Regions from separate parts of the Paenibacillus sp. MT124 genome, predicted to be linked through region 4. Evidence: predicted binding sites of a transcription regulator. Region 4 holds the regulator's gene; each other region holds the start of a gene.
What was found. The regulator Rex, encoded in region 4, represses fermentation and respiration genes when NADH is low (regulators of the CRP and FNR family bind a similar motif). The targets are predictions, from matches to a motif close to TTGTGAAATATTTCACAA.
Positions count from the first base shown of each region.

Region 1: AC3RCI_RS27805 (cytochrome ubiquinol oxidase subunit I) is a predicted target of Rex. The motif match lies at 3,442-3,459, and genes of this name have one in related genera.
Region 2: pflB (formate C-acetyltransferase) is a predicted target of Rex. The motif match lies at 1,518-1,535, and genes of this name have one in related genera.
Region 3: nirB (nitrite reductase large subunit NirB) is a predicted target of Rex. The motif match lies at 944-961, and genes of this name have one in related genera.

Region 1 covers NZ_CM179500.1:6,149,433-6,155,036, forward strand. Annotated here, with positions in the region: gene cydD (thiol reductant ABC exporter subunit CydD) at 1-901, opposite strand, end outside; gene cydB (cytochrome d ubiquinol oxidase subunit II) at 903-1,958, opposite strand; gene AC3RCI_RS27805 (cytochrome ubiquinol oxidase subunit I) at 1,903-3,318, opposite strand; gene AC3RCI_RS27810 (hypothetical protein) at 3,706-4,998, shown strand; gene AC3RCI_RS27815 (glycosyltransferase) at 4,998-5,604, shown strand, end outside.
Region 2 covers NZ_CM179500.1:4,358,155-4,363,758, reverse strand. Annotated here, with positions in the region: gene adhE (bifunctional acetaldehyde-CoA/alcohol dehydrogenase) at 1-1,067, shown strand, start outside; gene pflB (formate C-acetyltransferase) at 1,619-3,877, shown strand; gene pflA (pyruvate formate-lyase-activating protein) at 3,950-4,702, shown strand; gene AC3RCI_RS19700 (ABC transporter substrate-binding protein) at 4,934-5,604, shown strand, end outside.
Region 3 covers NZ_CM179500.1:4,712,993-4,718,596, forward strand. Annotated here, with positions in the region: gene AC3RCI_RS21330 (metal-dependent hydrolase) at 30-737, opposite strand; gene nirB (nitrite reductase large subunit NirB) at 1,050-3,479, shown strand; gene nirD (nitrite reductase small subunit NirD) at 3,570-3,896, shown strand; gene AC3RCI_RS21345 (formate/nitrite transporter family protein) at 3,949-4,731, shown strand; gene AC3RCI_RS21350 (YfbR-like 5'-deoxynucleotidase) at 4,993-5,604, shown strand, end outside.
Region 4 covers NZ_CM179500.1:4,178,889-4,184,492, forward strand. Annotated here, with positions in the region: gene AC3RCI_RS18770 (AAA family ATPase) at 1-1,100, opposite strand, end outside; gene AC3RCI_RS18775 (hypothetical protein) at 1,093-1,620, opposite strand; gene AC3RCI_RS18780 (hypothetical protein) at 1,921-2,451, opposite strand; gene AC3RCI_RS18785 (amidohydrolase) at 2,496-3,800, opposite strand; gene AC3RCI_RS18790 (redox-sensing transcriptional repressor Rex) at 3,787-4,440, opposite strand; gene dinG (ATP-dependent DNA helicase DinG) at 4,623-5,604, opposite strand, start outside.

The sequences.
Region 1 (5,604 bases), 2.0 Mb from region 4:
CCTTGCCGTCCAAGGTGGCATGATAATCTGCACCCACCATACGCACAGGCAGGAAATACTCCGGTGCCAGAATAAGTACCGTCAGTGCCGGTCCGAGCAGCATCTGTCCTTCCGTTAGCCGCAAGCCAAGGCCAACCGCGACCGAGGCAACCGAGAGCATGGTGAAGAAGTCCAGCGCGAAGGAAGACAAAAAGGCCATGCGCAGTGTAGACATCGTTGCTTTTCGGTAGCGCTGGCTGACTCGAATAATCGTGTCTGTATGCTGGCCGCTCTGGCCCAGCGTTTTCAGCGTTTCGAGTCCGCGAAGCGTATCCACAAAGTGATTGGCCAGTGCCTTGTATGACTTGAATTGCCCATCAATCTTACGCTGTGCAGCCAGACCGACCAGAATCATAAACACAATTAGTATGGGAAGGGTCACCGTCAAAATAACACCGGACATGATATCCAGCTTGAACACATACAAGAGAATAATGATTGGGGTAAATCCCATGCCCAGCATGCGGGGGATAAATAGCTCCAGATACGTCTTGTACTGGGCTGTTCCTTCGCGTGCCAACGTGACCAGATGCCCTGTTCCTTCTGTTTTGGCAAAACGCTGGCCAAGCCTGAACCACTGCTCTACCATTTGCCTGCGCAGGTCTGTTCCCGTTTGCTCTGCATATCGCATCGCCACCAGCTGCAGCCAGAAGGAAATGGCATACCGGGCAGCAAATGCAGCCAGGAACAGCAGCAGCACAGGGTACTGCTCTGTGAGGGATGACCCTTCGAACAGTGCCGTTATGGCTTCGGCAAGCCATTTGGCCTGCATAATGATCGTTATCGCCTGCAGCATTACCAGCGCTGAAGCCAGCGCCAGTACAGGCCGGATCCCCGGCAGCTTCAGCAGTCCCCGTCCCATATCAGTACTCCAGGTGATGCTGCTCGTTCAGACGTTTGCGGAAAATGTAATAACTCCAGATCTGATATCCGAGGACAAAAGGCAGCAGCGTGCAGGCTACAATCGTCATCACTTTCAGTGAATATGCACCAGAGGCCGCATTATAGACCGTCAGATCGAACGCTGAGCCGAAGGAACTGACCATAACTCTTGGAAACAGGCCAATGAATACAGAGGCAAACGCGATGGCAATAACAGCTCCGGTCATGCCAAAAGCCCAGCCCTCACGCTTATGCCGCACGAAGTAAGCAGCAAGACCCAATGAAACGGCACCAAGGACCACCATGATCCAGAGCGCCCAGCCGCGAACGGCAAACACATCTGTCATGAAGTAGGTCATCACCGCATACACCGCAAGAATGGCGGCCAGCGGCAGCATTAATTTATTTGCCATATTCAACGCCCGTTCCCTGAGATCGCCAACGGTCCGCAAGGAAGCGAACAGCAGCCCATGAACGAGACACAACAAGGTTACACTTAGACCGCCAACAACGGTATACGGGTTGACGATGTCCAGGAATCCCGCACGCATCTGCATCTCCCCATCAATGGGCAGACCCTTCATGAGCGTTGCAAAGACAACTCCGAACAGAAATGGCAGGAGGCTGCTTGAGACGACAATGATGATATCCCATGTTTTGCGCCAGCGCTGCTGCTTCATCTTGCTCCGAAATTCAAAAGCGACTCCACGGCCGATCAATGCAAGTAATACAACGACAAGCGGCAGGTAAAAACCGCTGAACAAGGTGGCATACCAATGCGGAAAAGCAGCGAACATTGCGCCGCCTGCCGTGATCAGCCAGACCTCGTTTCCATCCCAGAACGGACCGATGGAGTTGATCAGGGTACGACGTTCACGATCTGATTTGGCAATCAGGCCTGTGGACATTCCCACACCAAAATCGAAGCCTTCCAAAAAGAAAAAACCGACAAACAATACAGCGATCAACAGAAACCAAAGCTCACTTAGTGACAACGGAATACCCCCCATCCATGCCGAACGGATCGGCCGATTCATCGTGTTCCTCCGGCTTATCTACTGCGTGTGGACCAGCCTTGATCTCACGAACGAACAGATAGACCATAACAATGCCCAGAACCGTATAAGCCGCTGTAAACGCAATGGTAGAGAACAGAATCTGGCCTGCGCTCACGTTGGGCGATACACTGGCTTCTGTCGTCATATATCCGAATACCGTCCAAGGCTGCCGCCCCACCTCCGTCATAATCCAGCCCGACGTATTGGCTATGAAGGGCAGGGAGATGGCAAAAACCATCAGGCGCATAAACCACGTTCCTGCTACCTCCAGCTTCTTGCGCAGCGCCAGAAATGTACCGTACAGGGCGAGTACAATCATTAAACCACCCGCAGCAATCATGATGCGGAAGCTCCAGAACGTTGTCCGTACTGGCGGGATGTAGTCCCCTGGCCCATAAGTCTGCTGATACTCGGCATTCAGCTCCTTCATGCCTTGGACACTGCCAGAGAATTTACTGTAGGACAGATAACTGAGCAATCCGGGAATCTTAATCTCACCGGAGTTCTCCTGTTTGTCCGGATCAATTGCTGCGATGACCGTCCACGGCGCAGGATCTTCTGTTGTTGTCCAGGTTCCTTCACTGGCTGCCATCTTCATCGGCTGTGTCTCCACCAGATATTGCGCCTGGAAGTGCCCGGAGAACGCCACACCGAATGAGGAAACAAGGCCAATGATGATGGCAATATTGAACGATTTGCGGAAGATCTCCACATCCTGCTTTTTCATCAACTTGTACGCACTGATGCCGGTTACCACGAAGGCCCCTGTCATTAATGCGCCAAAGATCGTATGCGGGAATTCAACCAGCAGCTGACCATTGGTAAGCAGCGCGAGGAAATCATTCATCTCGGCACGGCCGTTGTTAATCTCGAAACCGACCGGATGCTGCATGAATGAATTGGCTGCCAGAATCCACAATGCGGACAGGAATGTGCCGACAAATACGAGCCAGATACAGGCCAGATGCACCTTTTTGGATAACCGGTCCCACCCGAAAATCCAGAGCCCGATAAATGTAGACTCCATAAAAAACGCCAGTAAGGCTTCAACCGCCAGTGGCGCCCCGAACACATCCCCGACAAAGCGTGAATACTCAGACCAGTTCATGCCGAACTGGAACTCCTGTAGAATACCTGTCACGACCCCGACGGCAAAGTTAATCAGGAACAGCTTGCCCCAGAACTTGGCCATCGTTTTGTAAATCTCCTTGCCCTTGACTACGTACAACGTCTCCATAATGGCTACCAGCAGTACAAGACCGATGGACAGCGGTACAAAAAAGAAATGGAAGATCGTTGTGAGTGCATATTGGATACGCGATAACATAATCGGATCCATCGTTACCCCTTCTTTCTGTTTACATCGCAGTGATTTGCATTTGGCATGGAAGCTGCACCTTCGCTGTCTATCTGTCCGCCAAATACGTGATGAACGTATTGTGCCAGATTGCCTATTTTGTACATGTGACAATTATCACAATCTACGTCAGAATTGCGAAAAAAATGTGACGATGGTCACACATTGGATAAAATTCAGTCTAATATGCGGCTTAACTGCTTCTTCTATTCAGGGAAGTTGCTCATGTTTGGCACAACATGCCCATATGCTAGAGTCAGACATATCATGCGAAGTGCCTTAAGGGCTGTACATATGATGTGGAGAGATGGAACACCTCCGGAAGCGGAGGCGGAACGTTAGAATGCAGTCAAAGTGAGGTGATGACCTATGGATAAGCCCAAATGGGTACCGGAGATCAACGGGAAAACAGCGTCAACTGAGGATGACAGCAAATGTCCTCCCAATCGGTACATTCTTTTTCCCCGCAAAGGGGGATGGTCCACTTTTCCTTATCCGGACATCGCTGCCCTGCTCTCGGCCGAGGGAGAGGTCTCATATGTAAGCAGTCAGGAACGTTCTGATGAGATGCCCCCGGCCATTTCAGTAATCACCCTGCCAGAAGCTGAGCTTCTGCTCCAGCAAAATCACACCGCAGCTGTCATTGCACACCCCTACTGGCTTACAGCAGTTCAATCGATGCAACCGAAAATCAGCATTGTGCTGCTTCCCGAGCCGGCAGGCGATGAAGCAAGCTCTCCGCTGTGGGAGAGCTGCATATCCAGACTGGTTGGTACTGCCGATCTGATCGGCACGTCTTCGGAAACACGGTATATGAAGCTTGCCTTTCAGGGCGTCCGCACGGTCTGGCTGGGCGGTGAAGACAAGGCTCCGGCTGGCTCCATACACAAGGATGATCTCGAAATTCCGCTAAGAGATTATGAGCTGCTTTTTCTTCATGCCCTCAGACAAACCGTGACCGAAGCACCGGACACCATCACTCTGCTCCAGTGCAGCATGCGTGCAGACTATTACCGCCAGCTCCGTTCCAAAACGGGGCCGCATGAGACGATCTCCTTTTTGCTGGCAGCCTATGAATATTTGCTGGACGACTCCCGTGCAGCAGCGTCCCTGAAGGAGGCCTTTACACATGCGATCATGAACGGACGAAGTGATTGTGTGCAATCACACTATCGGTTTCTATCCGCCATTCATGCCAAAGCTGGAGAAGTTGAATCTGCGCTGCAAGTCTACGGAATCAGTGCAGGCAGCGCACAGGAACGGCATCACTATGAACAGCTGTGCCGCTGGCTCGAGGCAGGAGAGAATCAGCTTGTGCAGGCAGAGCTGCTGCGGTTAAACGATGATTACGGAGCTGCGCTGGGGATATTGGACGCGCTTGGAGGAGAAACCGCCCGGCATTGGAAGTTCCGGATATATCAGGAGACCGAATGTGTGGAGGATGCTCTGGCTCTGGTCCATGCGGCAGATATTCAGGATCGTTCCAGCCGCAGGGATTATCAGGAGTTATCAGGGACTGCCATGGCCTTGCGGGGAGATCGTCACGGGGCAGTACGACAGTTTCTCGAAGCCGCGATGGAGAATGAGGAAGCTCTTGCCCGGATTGTGGAGATGGAACTGCTGGACCACGCTGTACAGCAGCTGCTTGGGGAGGTGCCGTGATGCTGGACCCGAAGAAGCGCACGCAGCATAATCAGGGGCTGGGCATGCAGCCTGACATTCGTATTGAAGTTCACCCCTCCTCTTCCGAAGCATTGGCGGACCAGCAGATGGACTCGAAGAGCAATGAAGTGGAAAGCGAGGGTTCACGACCCACACCTTCTTCTATCCGCCGTGTCCGCAAAAGTCAGGGGAACAAACTGACCGCCATGCTGCAGGTCCGTAATGAACGCGGACGATACCTCGAGGAAGTACTCCGTGATCTGAGTGAATTCGTGGATGAGATCGTTATCGTGGATGATGCGAGTACCGATGGAACACCAGATATATGCAGGTCTTATCCAAAAGTCATTCGGCTCGAGATCCTGGAGAAGCCTCTATTTGCTGAGGAATGGCGGCTCCGCAATGCGTTATGGCAAGCAGCCGTAAGTACTTCACCGGACTGGCTGCTGTCCGTCGATGCGGATGAACTGTACAGTACAGAGGCCAAGGAAGCAATACGTGATCTGATCAACCAGGACCATGCAGACTGGGTGGCATTCCGATTCTACGATATGTGGGGTGGACGGACCCACTACCGGGATGACGAACTTTGGGGCCTGCACAGAC
Region 2 (5,604 bases), 180 kb from region 4:
CAATCGAAGTATTCTCGGATGTTGAGCCCGATCCATCAACAACAACGGTAGACCGTGGTACAGAAATGATGCGCCGCTTCCAGCCTGACTGCATTATCGCTCTTGGTGGTGGATCACCAATGGACGCTGCCAAAGCCATGTGGTTGTTCTACGAATATCCGGACACGGACTTCAATGATCTGAAGCAAAAATTCATGGATATCCGTAAACGGATCTACAAATATCCGCGCCTTGGATCAAAAGCAAAATTCGTAGCGATACCGACAACATCGGGTACAGGATCGGAAGTAACATCGTTTGCCGTAATCACAGATAAAAATCTGGGCAACACCAAATATCCACTGGCAGACTATGAGCTGACTCCAGATGTAGCCATCGTAGACCCTGAATTCGTCTATTCACTGCCAAAAACAGCGGTTGCAGATACGGGTATGGACGTACTGACACATGCCATCGAAGCGTATGTATCGGTTATGGCCAATGATTACACCGATGGTCTGGCGATCAAAGCGATCCAGCTGGTATTCCAATACCTGGAGCAATCGGCGCTGCAAGGTGACAAACTGGCACGTGAGAAAATGCATAATGCTTCGACGATTGCCGGTATGGCTTTTGCTAACGCGTTCCTGGGCATTAACCACAGCTTGGCGCACAAATGGGGCGGACAGTATCACACCGCACATGGACGTACCAATGCAATCCTGATGCCGCACGTCATTCGTTATAACGCGAAAAAACCGACCAAATTTGCATCATTCCCGAAATATTCGCACTTCGTAGCAGATGAGCGGTATGCTGAAATTGCCCGAATTCTGGGATTGCCTGCACGTACTACAGAAGAAGGGGTGAACAGCCTCATCAATGCAATTCGCAAACTGAACAAAACACTCGGTATTGAGGAATCGTTCCAGGAAATCGGATTTGATGCCAAGGACTTTGAAGCTCACGTGGATTACCTGGCCGATCGTGCTTTCGAAGACCAATGTACAACCGCCAATCCAAAACTGCCGCTGGTGACTGAACTGGCAGACGTTTACCGCAATGCCTTCTACGGACGGTTTGAATAAACAGTATCGTTAACAAGCAAAAATGAGTTTAAGGTTTAGGCAATAGGTTCAGGGTTCCCCGAAAGGGGAGCCCACATTGCCGTCCTTTTGTCGATGACGGAATCCTTTGGGGATCCGTTGAACGGTTTGGTATTCACACATTAACGGAGAGGACAGAAAAAACTGAAGAAGCGAAGCGCTCGCCTTTATCAATGGATTTTTCCAATTAGAATAAGAAATGAAAAAAATCCAGTGATAACAGCGATCGGAAGTTGTTCTGGCCCGCGCAGTGGCTAAGTGTGAATAATTATTGGGTTCATCATGATCCTGCGATGGTGAAGTGAGGAAGTTCACTAACTTTGTGATAAAAATCACAGATGGTGAAACCCGCAAGACGTATACTGAAAATGTAAGAAAAACATCCATCCCGCGGTTCCGGTTCCCATGTAGAGAGAACGTGTTCCGGCTGATATGTGAAAAAGTTCACATTAATCGCGGCTCTGGGCACAGATGAGACGATTTTGCTGCACCCTGTCATGTGTCCGGAAATCCAAATTTGTGGAGGGATTACTATGTCGGTGATCGAAAAAGACGTAAAACAACAAACAGGCTGGAGAAACTTTACCAAAGGCACATGGACCAAATCCGTGGATGTGAATGATTTCTTGGCACATAACCTGTCTCCGTATTATGGGGATGAGTCATTCCTCGCAGGGGCAACACAGAATACGAAAGACCTGTGGGACATCGTATCCGATCTGACTAAAAAGGAACGGGACAACGGCGGCGTACTGGATGTGGACGTAAATACTCCGGCAACGATCGTGTCTCACGAACCCGGGTATCTGGATCAATCCAAAGAGCAGATCGTCGGTGTGCAAACTGATGCTCCATTCAAACGCTCCATTCAGCCAACAGGCGGAATTCGCATGATGATTGATGCATGTCAGGCTTACGGCTTCGAAATGCCTCAAGAAGTCATTGATATATTTACTAATATTCGCAAAACACATAATCAGGGTGTATTCGATGCGTATACATCCGAGATGCGTGCAGCACGCAAAGCAGGTATCATTACCGGTCTGCCTGATGCTTATGGCCGTGGCCGGATCATCGGCGATTACCGCCGGGTTGCTCTGTACGGGGTGGACTTCCTGATCCGTGCCAAAAAAGGAGAATTGAACGCTCTTGAAGTGGATGTCATTGATGAAGATGTCATCCGTCTGCGTGAAGAATTATCCGAACAAATCCGGGCTCTGCAGGAATTGAAGCAGCTGGGCGAAATGCACGGCTTTGATATCTCCCTGCCGGCTACCACAGCGAAAGAAGCATTCCAATGGCTGTACTTCGGTTACCTGGCTGCCATCAAAGAGCAAAATGGTGCGGCCATGTCCCTTGGACGTGTATCTTCATTCCTTGACATTTACATTGAACGTGACCTGCAGGAAGGTCATCTCACCGAGGAGCAGGCTCAGGAACTGGTTGACCATTTCGTCATGAAGTTGCGGATCGTCAAATTCCTGCGTACACCGGACTACAACGAGCTCTTCAGCGGTGACCCGACATGGGTAACCGAGTCCATCGGCGGGATGTCCGTGAACGGGGAAACACGCGTAACGAAAAACAGCTTCCGTTTCCTGCACACGCTGCACAATCTGGGACCCGCACCGGAACCTAACCTGACCGTACTCTGGTCTACCAAACTTCCGGAGGCGTTCAAAGAGTATTGCAGCAAAGTATCCATTGAAACCAGCTCCATCCAGTATGAGAATGATGATCTGATGCGTCCAATCTACGGAGATGATTATGGTATTGCGTGCTGCGTATCGGCGATGAAGATCGGTAAACAAATGCAGTTCTTCGGCGCTCGTGCCAACCTGGCGAAAGCACTGCTGTATGCGATTAATGGTGGACGTGACGAGAAATCCGGAGCACAGGTCGGACCGGAATATCCGGCCATTACAAGCGAAGTGCTGGATTACAATGAGGTCATGAAACGGTTCAAACCGATGATGGAATGGCTGGCTAAACTGTACATGAATACCCTTAACGTGATTCATTACATGCATGACAAATACAGTTATGAACGGATCGAGATGGCTCTGCATGACCGCGATATCGTACGCACCATGGCCTGTGGTATTGCCGGCCTGTCCGTTGCAGCCGACTCCTTGAGTGCAATTAAATATGCAAAAGTTAAACCGATTCGTAACGAGCAAGGAATCGCCGTTGATTTTGAAATTGAAGGAGACTTCCCTTGTTACGGTAACAATGAAGACAGTGTCGACAGCATTGCGGTTGAACTGGTAGAGAGCTTCATGGGCATGATCCGCAAACATAAAGCGTACCGCAATGCCATTCCAACCCAATCTGTATTGACCATTACATCCAATGTGGTGTACGGCAAAAAAACCGGTACAACACCGGATGGACGAAAAGCAGGCGAACCGTTTGCTCCAGGTGCCAACCCGATGCATGGACGTGACAAAAAAGGAGCTCTGGCATCCCTGGGTTCTGTAGCCAAATTGCCTTACGAACACAGCCTGGACGGTATCTCCAACACATTCTCGATTGTGCCTAAAGCGCTCGGTAAAGAGTCCGATACGCGCAAATCCAATCTGGTTGCCATGATGGACGGTTATTTCGGTCAAGGTGCTCACCATCTGAACGTGAACGTGTTCGATCGTCAGCAGTTGATTGACGCCATGGAGCATCCTGAAAATTATCCACAATTGACCGTTAGGGTATCCGGTTATGCCGTAAACTTCATCAAATTGACGCGTGAGCAGCAGCTGGATGTCATTAACCGGACCTTCCACGGTTCGATGTAATAAAACGGTAAACAGGAGTAGATCACCATCATAAACGCACAGCGGATGCGGATACAGAAAGGAAGAGGCAGCATGGTTAACGGACATATTCATTCACTCGAAACTTTCGGGACGGTTGACGGCCCAGGCATCCGCTTCGTGCTTTTTATGCAGGGATGTCACCTGAAATGCCAATATTGTCACAACCCGGATACATGGGCGCTTGATGGAGGCCGGGATATGAGCGTGGAGGAAGTTCTTGCTGAGATCGAGCCATACTTGACCTATTATCGCAGTTCGGGTGGCGGACTTACGGTATCGGGAGGCGAACCGACGCTGCAGGCTCATTTCGTCGGCCAGGTTTTCAAGGAAGTGAAGCGGCGCTGGGGACTGCACACCACCCTGGACAGCAATGGCTATAATGAACCTGAGCGTATTCTTGACTTGTTGGACCATACGGATCTGGTCATGCTGGATCTGAAACATATCGATGATGAAAAGCATATCAAGCTTACCGGGAAATCCAATGAGAGAACACTTCGGATGGCCCGCTGGTTATCGGATCATGGCCGGAAAATGTGGATTCGGCACGTATACGTGCCAGGCATTCATGATGATGAACAAGATCTGCTTAACCTGGGACGCTATATCGGAACATTGAATGGTGTGGAGAAGTTTGAGATTTTACCGTATCACCAGATGGGCATATACAAATGGCAGGCACTGGGAAAAGTATATCCGCTCGAAGGCGTTCCGTCTCCTACCGAAGAAGAAGTGGAACGGGCTTATCGCTTGATTGAACAGGGGCGGAAAGAAACGACAGACACACTTGCTCGGGCAAAATGATCCATATCCATGGGTCCGATAGAAAATGAACCCACTCTTCAAACAGTCTTTGCGACAAACGTCGCAAGGGCTGTTTTTTGTTGCATTTTACATGAGGATTACGAAAAGGCTTGTTCAGTGAAGGATTTTATCCCCTTATTGATGAATTGTCATCCTTACGATGGTAGCTCCGGCTTTTTATAATCAGAGTGTAAAACCAAATGCGCAATATGCCGAGGAGGGTCAACGACGATGAAAAAAAGAATGATAATGCTGCTCTCACTGCTGCTGGTTACGTCCTGGACGCTGGCTGCATGTTCGGGCTCAGGGAACGAAAATCCGCAGGGAGCTTCTGGCTCCGAACCGGAGACGAGCAAGGAACCGGTGGAAATGCTGCTGCGTCACACCCAAGTAGGGGCGGATAAACAGAAACGGCTGGCCATTCTGCAGGACGTCGTCGACAAAGTGGAAAGTGAGGTCCCTAATCTGACCTTTACGCTGGACGGGGTTGAATCGGATGTAAACCGGAAGGAAAAGCTTCGCGGGGAAATGGCTGCCGGCAATCCACCGGATATTTTTGAACTGTTCGGCAGCCCGGACTCCAAAGTGTATGCCAAGGAAGGCATGCTGCTGGATCTGACACCGATTTTGCAAGAGCTGGGCATTCAGGATCAGTATACATCCCTTGAACCATTCACGTATGAAGGCAAAGTGTATGGACTGCCGATTGGTGGTTCAGGCGAAGGTTTCTTCTATAACAAAGAATATTTTGCAAAAAAGGGCTGGCAAGCACCAACGACCATGGCTGAGCTTGATAACATGCTGGCCGAGATCAAAGCGGATGGGAAAGTGCCACTTGCCTCTGCTTCCAAAGCGGGCTGGGTCCCGCTGATGTTGACGAATCATCTGTGGTCCCGTTATGC
Region 3 (5,604 bases), 530 kb from region 4:
AAAGTAACCTCGATGCCTATTACTCAGAGTTACAGAAATAACGGTGAAAATGCGATCCATGCCAAAATAAGCGTTAGCACAATACATACATTCTCGACCACGGCTCCATGTTTGGTCCCCGTGCTCATTAAATTCGCCCTGATCCTCCACTTGAGTGGCGGAAGCGGACGAATCCCTCGATTCGTCAACGAGTCTGCAAGCAAATGCATGGCATAGGCTACGCCTCCGGCAACCCAAATCTCCGGTCCCTGCTCATGCGTTGTGCTGTACAGCAGTCCTCCCCAAACTGCAGTTCCATAGACCGTATGGGTTAAACCTCTGTGGGTCAGCGTAGTACATAACATGAGCAGACTCCCTGCAATCAGGTTCCATGGTGCGAGGGCGTGACCGTAGAATACAAGGCCCAGTCCGATGGCGAACATCAACACCTTGCGGAGCGAACGCGATGGCAGGAAAGATACCAGCCCGACCAAAATGGCCAGCAGCAGATTCCAAGGCTTCGCCTGCACATAAAAATACACAAATACGGCTGTAGGCAGCAAAATGGTTTGCAGTAGCCTGATCAGACTATTAGGCAGCGCCTTGGATACCAATAAGGAATTCGGCTCATCAATGTCCGGCAGCAGCGAGCCAATGAGCGCAACCGTAACAGCCGGTGCCGTGACTTGCACACCCATCAGCTGCAGTACTGAAAGTGAAACGCCTGTTCCAATAATCAGGTGGGATCTTCCCATCATGATGCGAAAACTTCCTTTCGAAGAAATAGGGAACATCATATCCCATTCTCGATGTTACAACGAAAACAAAAAGAGAACAATAGTTCGTATTTCTTATTTTTAAGCAGCATCTGGACCTCAATACCTTCCATTCTTCAAGCTCCAATAAAAAAACAGTTTCCGTGACCGGGCTCACACTTTTTAATTTGTGCTACTTATCTCTTTCTTAGTGAAATAAATCACATTAAGTGTTAGCAATTCACGGTATGATTCAAATATAAACCACTAAAAATGTTGATATTGTCCAGTGTTAAACCAAGGAGGCTTACACACATGAACGGAAACAGAGAAAAACTTGTCGTGATCGGTAACGGTATGGCCGGCATTAGTACAGTTGAACAAATTTTGAAATTAACTTCACGCTATGACATTACGGTCTTCGGCACGGAGCCCTATCCCAACTATAACCGTATCATGTTGTCCTATGTTCTGGAGGGCAGCAAAACCATTGATGATATCGTGCTGAATGATCTGCACTGGTATAAAGACAATGGCATTACACTTCATACCGGTACAACCGTGTCCCGTATTGACGCAGATACCCGGGAAGTCGTGACAAATGAAGGCACACGGGTGCCCTACGACAAAGTCATTATCGCTACAGGTTCCAGCTCCTTTATCCTGCCCGTTCCGGGTCATGATAAAGAAGGCGTTGTTGGATTTCGGGACATTGCCGATTGCAACATGATGCTGGAAGCAGCAAAGCAATATAAAAAAGCGGCTGTTATCGGGGGAGGTCTTCTCGGACTGGAAGCAGCCAAAGGCCTGGTACAGCTCGGCATGGACGTCACCGTAGTTCATCTCATGCAAGATTTGATGGAACGCCAGCTCGATCCTCAAGCTTCAGCCATGCTAAAAGCGGAACTGGAGCGTCAGGGCATTCGTTTCAAGATGGGCGCACAGACAGCTGAATTGATCGGCGGGGAACGTGTGGAAGGCCTCCGATTTGCCGATGATACCGTACTGGATGCAGACTTTGTCGTTATGGCTGTAGGCATTAAACCGAATACGATTGTAGCCCGCGAAAGCGGCATGGAAGTTAACCGGGGGATCGTCGTGGATGACTACATGCAGACCTCACTCGAAGGTGTATATTCTGTCGGGGAATGTACCGAACACCGGGGAGTATGCTACGGCCTCGTTGCCCCATTATTCGAACAAGGCATGATTCTCGCCAAGCATATCTGCGGCGTGGAAACTGCTCCGTATGAAGGCTCTGTCGTATCAACCAAATTAAAAATCTCAGGTGTGGACGTCTTCTCCACAGGCGAATTTCTCGATAGTCCCGACCATACGGTGATCAGCCATAAAGATGACTGGAAACGGACCTACAAAAAAATTCTGCTGCGAGACAACATCATGGTCGGTGCCGTGCTCTTTGGAGATGTGACGGATTCTGCTGAATTGCAGAAGTTAATCAAACAGAAAACCGAGATGACGGATGAGCTGTATGCCTCACTGATGGGGACGGGCTGTGGTGGTCACAAAAAAGCTGCTTCTATTGAAACGATGGCTGAGGACGAAATCGTATGTGGATGTAATGGTGTAACCAAAGGAACGATTGTCGATGCCATTACGAATCAAGGTCTGAGCAGCGTTGATGAGATCAAAGCCTGCACAGGCGCAACCCGTTCATGCGGCGGATGCAAACCGGTAGTAGAACAAATTTTACAATATGTACTGGGAGATGGCTTCACAAGCGGCGCCAAACAGGGCATCTGTGGATGCACCTCCCTCAGCCGGGATGAAATTGTAGCCGAGATCAAGCAAAAAGGATTGCAGACGACCAAAGAAGTGATGAATGTCCTGGGCTGGAGCCAGCCTGAAGGCTGTTCCAAATGCCGGCCGGCAATTAACTACTACCTCGGCATGATTGCACCGGATACGCATGAAGACGAGAAGGAATCCCGGTTTGTCAATGAACGTATGAACGCCAATATTCAGAAAGACGGTACGTATACGGTAGTACCGCGCATGTACGGCGGCGTAACCACGCCGGAAGAACTGAAACGCATTGCGGACATTTCGGTCAAATACGATGTAAAAGCCGTCAAGGTTACCGGGGGACAACGTCTTGATCTGATCGGGGTCAAAAAAGAGGATCTGCCGCAGGTATGGGCGGAGCTGGATATGCCTTCCGGTTATGCTTACGCCAAATCGCTGCGTACGGTCAAAACATGCGTCGGTTCCCAGTTCTGTCGCTTCGGTACCCAGGATTCCATGGCGATGGGTGCCCTGCTTGAACGCAAATTCGAGCGTCTTGATCTGCCTGCCAAATTCAAGATGGCGGTTAATGGTTGCCCTCGGAACTGTGCGGAATCATGTACGAAAGATATCGGTATCGTAGGTAACGATGGAGGCTGGGAGTTGTTTATTGGCGGTAATGGCGGTATAAAGGCCAGACTGGCAGACTCCTTATGCAAAGTTAAAACAGATGCAGAACTCATTGAACTCTGCGGTGCAATTATTCAATACTATCGGGAAACAGGCAACTATCTGGAGCGCACCTCGGAATGGGTAGAACGGATGGGGCTTGAGCAGATTCGTTCAGTTGTAGTGGATAATCTGGAGGAACGCAAAGCACTGATGGGACGCATCGAATTTGCTCTGAACCATGTGGAAGATCCATGGAAAAAAGCACTGCGTAACGAAGAAGGCCAGACCAAACTGTTCCAGGGGATTGAAGTGTCGGCTCGTCCTTAAGCTCTAACCCTTAAAATAGTAGCTTTCTATACTGGATTAATATGATATTTAATTTGCAGGTGAACCTGCCATAGAAAAGGAGCAGTCCATATGACAACCAAACAATCAGGCACCTACTTTCCGGCGGGAGAGATTGAAGAGTTTCTCCCCCGGATCGGGAGAGTGGTAGAAATTGAAGGCCTACAGCTGGCTGTCTTCCGCGCCTCTGACGGTACCGTATTCGCTGCCGATAACCATAACCCCCACCCCAAGGGTGGGCCGCTCGCCGAAGGCATCGTATCTGGACATTATCTCTATGATCCGCTTTACGATTGGAAAATTGACTTAAGTACGGGTGAAGTGCAGGCACCAGATCAGGGACAGGTTCAGATGTTTCCGGTGAAACTCGAGAACGGACAGGTCTGGATTGCTGTATAGCTAGCTCCATGAGTAGGAACGAGATAGATGCACAATAATGGAGGAGACCAGGATGTATACACCAGGTGTTGAAGGAATTATTGAAGCTGCCGTTAAAAAACGGGATCAGATGAATGCCAGCTTGCCGCGTTACATGGTAGCTGCCTTAATGGCAGGAGCTTACGTTGGGCTTGGAATTATTCTGATCTTTAGTATCGGTGCACCGCTGCTTGCAGCTAAGTCACCCTTGCAAATGATGCTGATGGGCATGTCCTTCGGGCTCGCCCTCACGCTCGTCATTTTTGCAGGCTCGGAATTGTTCACAGGCAACAACATGTTTTTTACCATGAGTACGCTGGCGGGCCGGACCACAGTTCGGGAAACCTTGAAAAACTGGGGACTTGTTTTCCTCGGAAATCTGATCGGGGCCATTCTGCTCAGTCTGCTTATTGTAGGCAGTGGCTTGTTTAAAACAGCTGCACCCGAGCACTTACTGTTTGCCGTATCAGCCAAAAAGATGGCTGCACCCGTTACCGAATTGTTCTTCCGCGGTATTCTCTGTAACTGGCTCGTCTGTCTGGCCATCTGGATGGCGGCCCGTTCCAAAGAGGATATTGCCAAACTGGTACTAATCTGGTGGTGTCTGTATGCGTTTATTGCCAGCGGGTATGAGCACAGTGTCGCCAACATGACGCTCTTATCACTGTCCTGGCTGCTGCCCAACCACCCCGATACGATCACACTGGCAGGTTGGCTGCACAATATGATTCCCGTCACGCTGGGCAATATCATTGGTGGTGCGTTGTTTGTCGGTATGGCGTATTGGTTTATTTCCCCGGTTCGAAAGAAAGCCTGATCGGATCTCGTACACATTTTCCTTCATCGAGAACCATTAAAAATCTAAAAAAACCACCATGAATCAGCTGAATAAAAGTTCAGTCGACATGCTGGTTTTTTGGTTTTGTCCGTGGATATCCCTTTTGTGTCTTTATCCCCATGCTTATGTCTTTCACTTTCAAGGTTTATTTTTACCTTTCTCGCATACATCGTTAATCCGTGGTTAACATAATTAAAGTATAGTCGGATCATACTCAACCAACAAAGGATGATAGCCTAGATGGGAATTCATACGTACTTTAGGTCACTGAACGATCTTGAACGCATCATTCGAACGCCTGGCAAGTTCAAGTTCGAAGAACACTGTGTTTCTGCCCATTCCTGGAAAGTAGTACAGTATGCCAAGACACTGGCCGATATTGAAGAACTGCACGGAGTAAGCATCGATTGGAAAAAGTTATACGAAATTACCAGCAGCCATGACTATGGTGAAATCTTCATCGGTGATATCAAGACACCCGTCAAACATTACTCGTTGGAACTGCGTTCCATGCTGCTCCATGTGGAAGAAGCGATGGTAGAGCATTTTATTCATGAAAATATCCCTGAGGAATTTAAGGACATTTTCCGCAGGCAGCTGCGAGAAGGCAAAGACAATTCCGTAGAAGGCCTAATTCTAGAAGTAGCGGATAAAATGGACCAGGTATATGAAGCCTTTGCGGAACTGCAGCGTGGCAATACGGAGAAAGAATTCATCGTCATGTACCGCTATGCACTGATCAAAATCAAAAATATCGACCTTCACTGTGTACGTTACTTCTTAGACAACATTCTGCCTGACATGATTGAAGAAGGCATTCGCTCCCCGTTCGATATCCGCAAAATCACCGAA
Region 4 (5,604 bases):
TAACCGAGTGCCTGTCCACGCGGGCTGAGAGCAACCTGGCTTACGCTGCCAGGACGTACGAGCTCTGCCATGATGGCATGTCCCAATTCGTGAATGGCTACCCGTTTTTTCTCTTCAACACTGGATTCACGATCTGTCTTCTCACCCATCATGACTTTATCAATCGCCAGAGACAAGTGGCGCTGTTCAATGTTGAGCAGTCCATCTCTCATGGCGTAGATTGCTGCTTCATTCATGACACTTTCAAGCTGTGCACCTGAAAAGCCGTAGGATTCCTCTGCTGTTTTCTCCAGGTTTACACCTTCCATAAGAGGTTTATTCACCGCATGGAGCTCTAAAATATGTTTTCTGCCTTTCTTATCAGGCAGGTCCACCTGGATATGACGGTCAAAACGTCCCGGACGAGTTAAGGCGCTGTCCAGCATTTCCTTACGGTTTGTTGCTGCAATAACGAGAATACGCGGTGTATCAGATGTATAAATTCCGTCCATTTCCGTTAACAGCTGATTGAGCGTCTGGTCATACTCACGCTGCTGACCGCCTTCACGTTTACCACCAATAACATCAATCTCATCGATAAAGATAATGGCGTTCTCTTTGTTTTCTTTCGCGGCACGTGTTCTGGCATCACGAAACAAATCACGAATTCTTCCAGCACCTACGCCGACGTACATTTCTACGAACTCACTGCCTGAAGCGGCAACGAATACGGAATCAGTATAATGTGCAGCCGCTTTGGCCATCAGGGTTTTCCCTGTTCCTGGAGGGCCTGTAAGCAGGATCCCCTTCAATGGGCGAATCCCGAACTTCTGAATTTCTTCATGTTTGATGAGAAAATCAAGAGCTTCCCGCAGCTCCTGCTTGGCACTATCCTGGCCGCCAATTTCTTCAAACGTCAGCTTGGTGGGTCCTTTTTTCTTGCGCTTACGTTCCTGACCCGCTCCAACGGTAATGCCACCCCGCATCTGCATCATAAGCAGCAATCCGCCCACAACCGCTGCTGCGATCAGAATCGGAAAGATATTCACACCAATAAAAGCGAGAAAGATAATCAACACGGGGACAAAACCAATGGCAACTTCCTTCGTCCATTTAGGCATTAGGCCACACTCCTATCTGGCCGGGTACACGCGGCAGAATAATAAACTTGCTGGCATCTCCGTCTCTAAGACTTACATATACGTTATTGTCATCCATGGCTGTATTCACTTGAATACCATTGGTCGCCATCTTGGATAATGTTGGTGTAATTTCGGTGTACTGCTTGTTCTCCATCGCCTGAGCGACGGTAAACATTGCATCGCCCCACCAGTTCTCCAGGGCTTCATTCGAATGATCAACGACATCAAGTTTCAATGAGCGCGAGCCGATCAGGGTCTGTCCTTCTTTCTGAATATATTGAACCAATCTGCCCAAATCTACATTTGGTTGCAAATCAAGTTTCAATTGTACATCATTGCGGTTAATAGTTAACTGAACATCATTAACCCCTTCATACTGGGTTACCATTTTTTCAATCGGATTCTGCATGGCCACCTGACGATACACAAACCAACCTCCAAACAACACAACGGCTGAAATGACGGCAGTTAAAGCAATAGGCAATACTTTTAGCTTCAAGTGAGTTTCCCCTCCCAAATTTTTGGCCCATCCCTATAGCTTATAGGCATAATATGAATTGTGTACGAATGACCTGTGATGTGCCCAACAGGTTTTATTTCCTGTTTGATGTAACCTTGAATACATATTTGAGTATATCACATCGTATATACAATTTCGAAGGCGAAAATATGAATAAATTATTAATTTTAACTATTCAAATCCAGAATAATTTTCGAGATACGCCAAAAAACCGGATCAGGCGGGGTTCCGTCTGCCGGTTCTTTGAAGATTTTACCTGAAAAATCTCTGAATATCTGTTTAACTGTTTGGAATCGTATAGACCAAATCAACCTGTTCTCCATTGCTGAAGCGATAGAATCGATAATAGTTGTGCGTATCATCTTTGTAATAAACTTGCCATACATAGACGCCATTGACGACTCCAGGCATAATTCGTTTGATCTCTCCGCCCGGTACTTCAGAGCTGAATCGATTGCGAACTTGTGCTTCCGATAACCCGTTCTGCAGCAATTCACTGTGCACAGCGTTGCTTCCTGTGACCGGTTTATTGGTTGCATCAAACTTAACCCAGACGGCGATGTCCTGATTATTTTTATTTTTGGCCATCATCGTCCAGTAAATGTTATCTTCGCCTTCTTTTTGACCCCAGACGTATTTTCGGAGATCCTCATAAGAAGTTATCCCGAGCTGCTCCTGCGCCGCTTGAATAGCTAGCGCTTCTTCGTTGCGCTGGTCCTGGGTAATATAGACATAGAAGCGCTGTAATCCAAACAGAATCAAAACCAGGATGAGCAGCGAGATCCAGATCCATTTCTTTTTTCTTTTCAAAAGCCGAACTTCCTTTCCCCTATGACGCTGCTGCTATTCTGAAATTAACGGGCGAGCAGTCCGTCAAATGCAAGTTGAGACTCGCGCAGAATGCGCTCTTCATCCATAGTAAGACATTCACCATGTTTCACCAGCTGTTTGCCGTCAACCCATACATGCTCCACATCCTTGGCTGAAGCGGAGTAAATGGTATGAGAGATTAGATCCGTGTGCGGATAGAAGTGTGCTTGTTCAATATTTAGCGCAATGAAATCAGCCTTCATGCCGACTTGAAGTGCTCCCGTATTGTTCAGGAAGATGGACTTGGCACCATACCCCGTTCCAAGTAGCAGCGCTTCTCCCGCTGGAACCGCTGTTGGGTCACCGGATACTCCCTTATGAATCAAAGCAGCCAGTCTCATCTCTTCAAACATATCCAGGTTGTTGTTGCTTGCTGGTCCGTCTGTTCCGAGAGATACGGTTACTCCAGCTTTCAGCAGATCCGGAACACGCGCAACACCCGAAGCAAGCTTCAGGTTGCTTCCCGGATTGTGAGAGACCGCTACATCATGGCGTGCCAGAATTTCAATCTCCTCATCATTCAAATGTACGGCGTGAGCTACAAGAGAAGGTCGAGAGAAGAAACCGAGCTTTTCCAGATGTGCCACTGGACGCAGTCCATAATCCGTTACATTCTGTTCGACTTCGCGAAGGGTTTCCGACATATGGGTGTGCAGCGGCAGATCCAGATCATGTGCAACCTGTACCAGCTTCTCTATGTAATCCGGAGGGCAAGTATACGGCGCATGCGGTGAGATGATCGTCGTAATTCGACCACCAGCCTGTCCGTTCCACTCGCGTGCAAACGCAGCCGATTCTTGCAGTTTGCGCATTTGCTCTTCTTCGGAACAGAGACCAATGACACCACGTGCCAATGCGGCACGAATCCCGGATTGTTCAACCACTTTTGCCACCTGGTCCATATGATCATACATATCCAGGAATGCCGTTGTTCCGCCTTTCAGCATTTCTAATACAGAAAGCGAGGTGCCCCAATACACGTCCTCAGACGTCATTTTCGCCTCCATAGGCCACATTTTCTCCTGAAGCCATACTTGCAGGGCCAGATCGTCCCCGTGACCTCTCAGAAGGGACATGGCTGCGTGACCATGCGTATTGATCAGACCCGGCAAAAAGACCAGTCCTTTGCCATCAACCTTCGGCAGGCTCTCATCTCCATCCGGCAGTGTCTCACCAATATGCACAATCTTGTCATCTTCAACGACCATATATCCTTGAACCACGGTCCATTCCGTACCACTATTTACAGCAAATTTGCCGTTATGAATTACCCATCTATTTGTCGTCATCTTCCTCGTCGTCCTTTCCGTTCTCCAGATAATAAGCAAGGCTAAGCAGATCCGTTGTAAAATCAGCATGATGAATACGGACGTGCGGTGGTGTTTTCAAGATGGTTGGTGCAAAGTTCAGAATCGCTTCAATGCCGGATTCCACGAGCTGATCGGCTACGTTCTGAGCTTCGGTATCCGGAACGGTAATGATACCAATACGAATATTATCTTTTTTGACCGAGTCCGTTAGTTCATTCATGGGCTGTACTTTCAGGCTGTTAATCTGACTGCCGATCTTAGGACCGTATGCATCGAAAACAGCAACAATTTTCATGTTGTCTTTCAGATAGGCGTTGTAATTGGACAATGCATGTCCCAAGTTACCAGCTCCGACCAGAGCAACATTGATTTGCTGATCAATTTTCAATATATGACGGATTTTCTCGATTAGATACGATACGTCATATCCAATGCCTTTGCGACCGAAGTCCCCAAAGTATGCAAGGTCTTTGCGAATCTGGGCAGGATTAAGATCCAGGCGTAGTCCCAGTTCCTGTGATGACACCGTGCCCACCTCACGTTGATGCAGTTCATTCAAATAGCGCAAGTAAACAGGCAATCTGCGTACCACAGCTTCCGAAATTTTATCTGATTTCATTACATTACTCCCCCTTACCAAGGCCACAATAGATAAATAAAAATGTAGCATCCCGCATAACCTTTTTCGTTTCCGAATGAAATCATGCAAGATGCCTTATAAGATATCAAGTTAAAAGTGCTTCAAAAATAATTCACACTTTAATAAAGTTTACAGCGAGAAGCCCTTATTGCGCAACGATGTCACTCCTGATTCGAAGCAGACGCGTCCTGAGCCGGCGTTTCCAGCCACTCGCTAATCCGTGGAACCATCTGTTCAGTCAGCATATGTTCCATTTTGGGACCAGGTAATGAATATAGGAAATACTTTCCGTAATAAGACTCAATGACCCGTGTATCGTAAACGATGACTATACCCCGATCCTTAGCCGTACGAACAAGCCTGCCGAATCCCTGCTTGAAACGAATGACGGCCTGTGGAACAGACAGCTTCATAAACGGATTCTTTTTCTGTTCCTGCAGCAGTTCACTCTTCGCCTCGACGAGTGGATGGTTCGGTGGCTGGAAAGGCAATCTGACAATGGCCAGACATGTTAAAGCCTCTCCAGGGATATCTACTCCTTCCCAGAAACTGCTGGTGCCCAGCAGAACGGTTGCTTTCGCATCCTGGAACCTGCGGGTTAACTTGGAACGACTACCACTATCAACGCCTTGACCGAGCAGCGAAATATCGTTACCCGACAGCGCTTCTTTTAATGGGTCATACACCTGGCGCAGCATTCGGTATGAAGTAAAGAGCACCATCATACGGCCCCTTGTCGCAATAGCCGTTTCGGCCAGAGATCGTACAAGCATGTCGACAAAGTGAGCATCCCCCACACTGCCTTTTACGCTTGGGAAATCACGAGGGATGACCAGCAAAGCCTGGTCCCTATACCGGAATGGCGATGGCAGCATGGACGTCAGCAAACGGTTATTATCGGCTGCTTCCTGCAAGCCAAGCTGTTCAATCATGAACTGAAATGACTTATCGACCGATAGCGTAGCCGAAGTAAGGACAACGCTTTTCTTTTTATCGAAGAACATGTCCTTCAACTGTGCACTAACATCGACAGGAACGGCATACAGCTGCAGTGATTTGCTGCGGAACTGGCCGCTTGCCTCCATCCAGTATACCGTTTTGGCATCATCCATTCGCATGAAGAAACGTAGGTTTTCTTTGAGC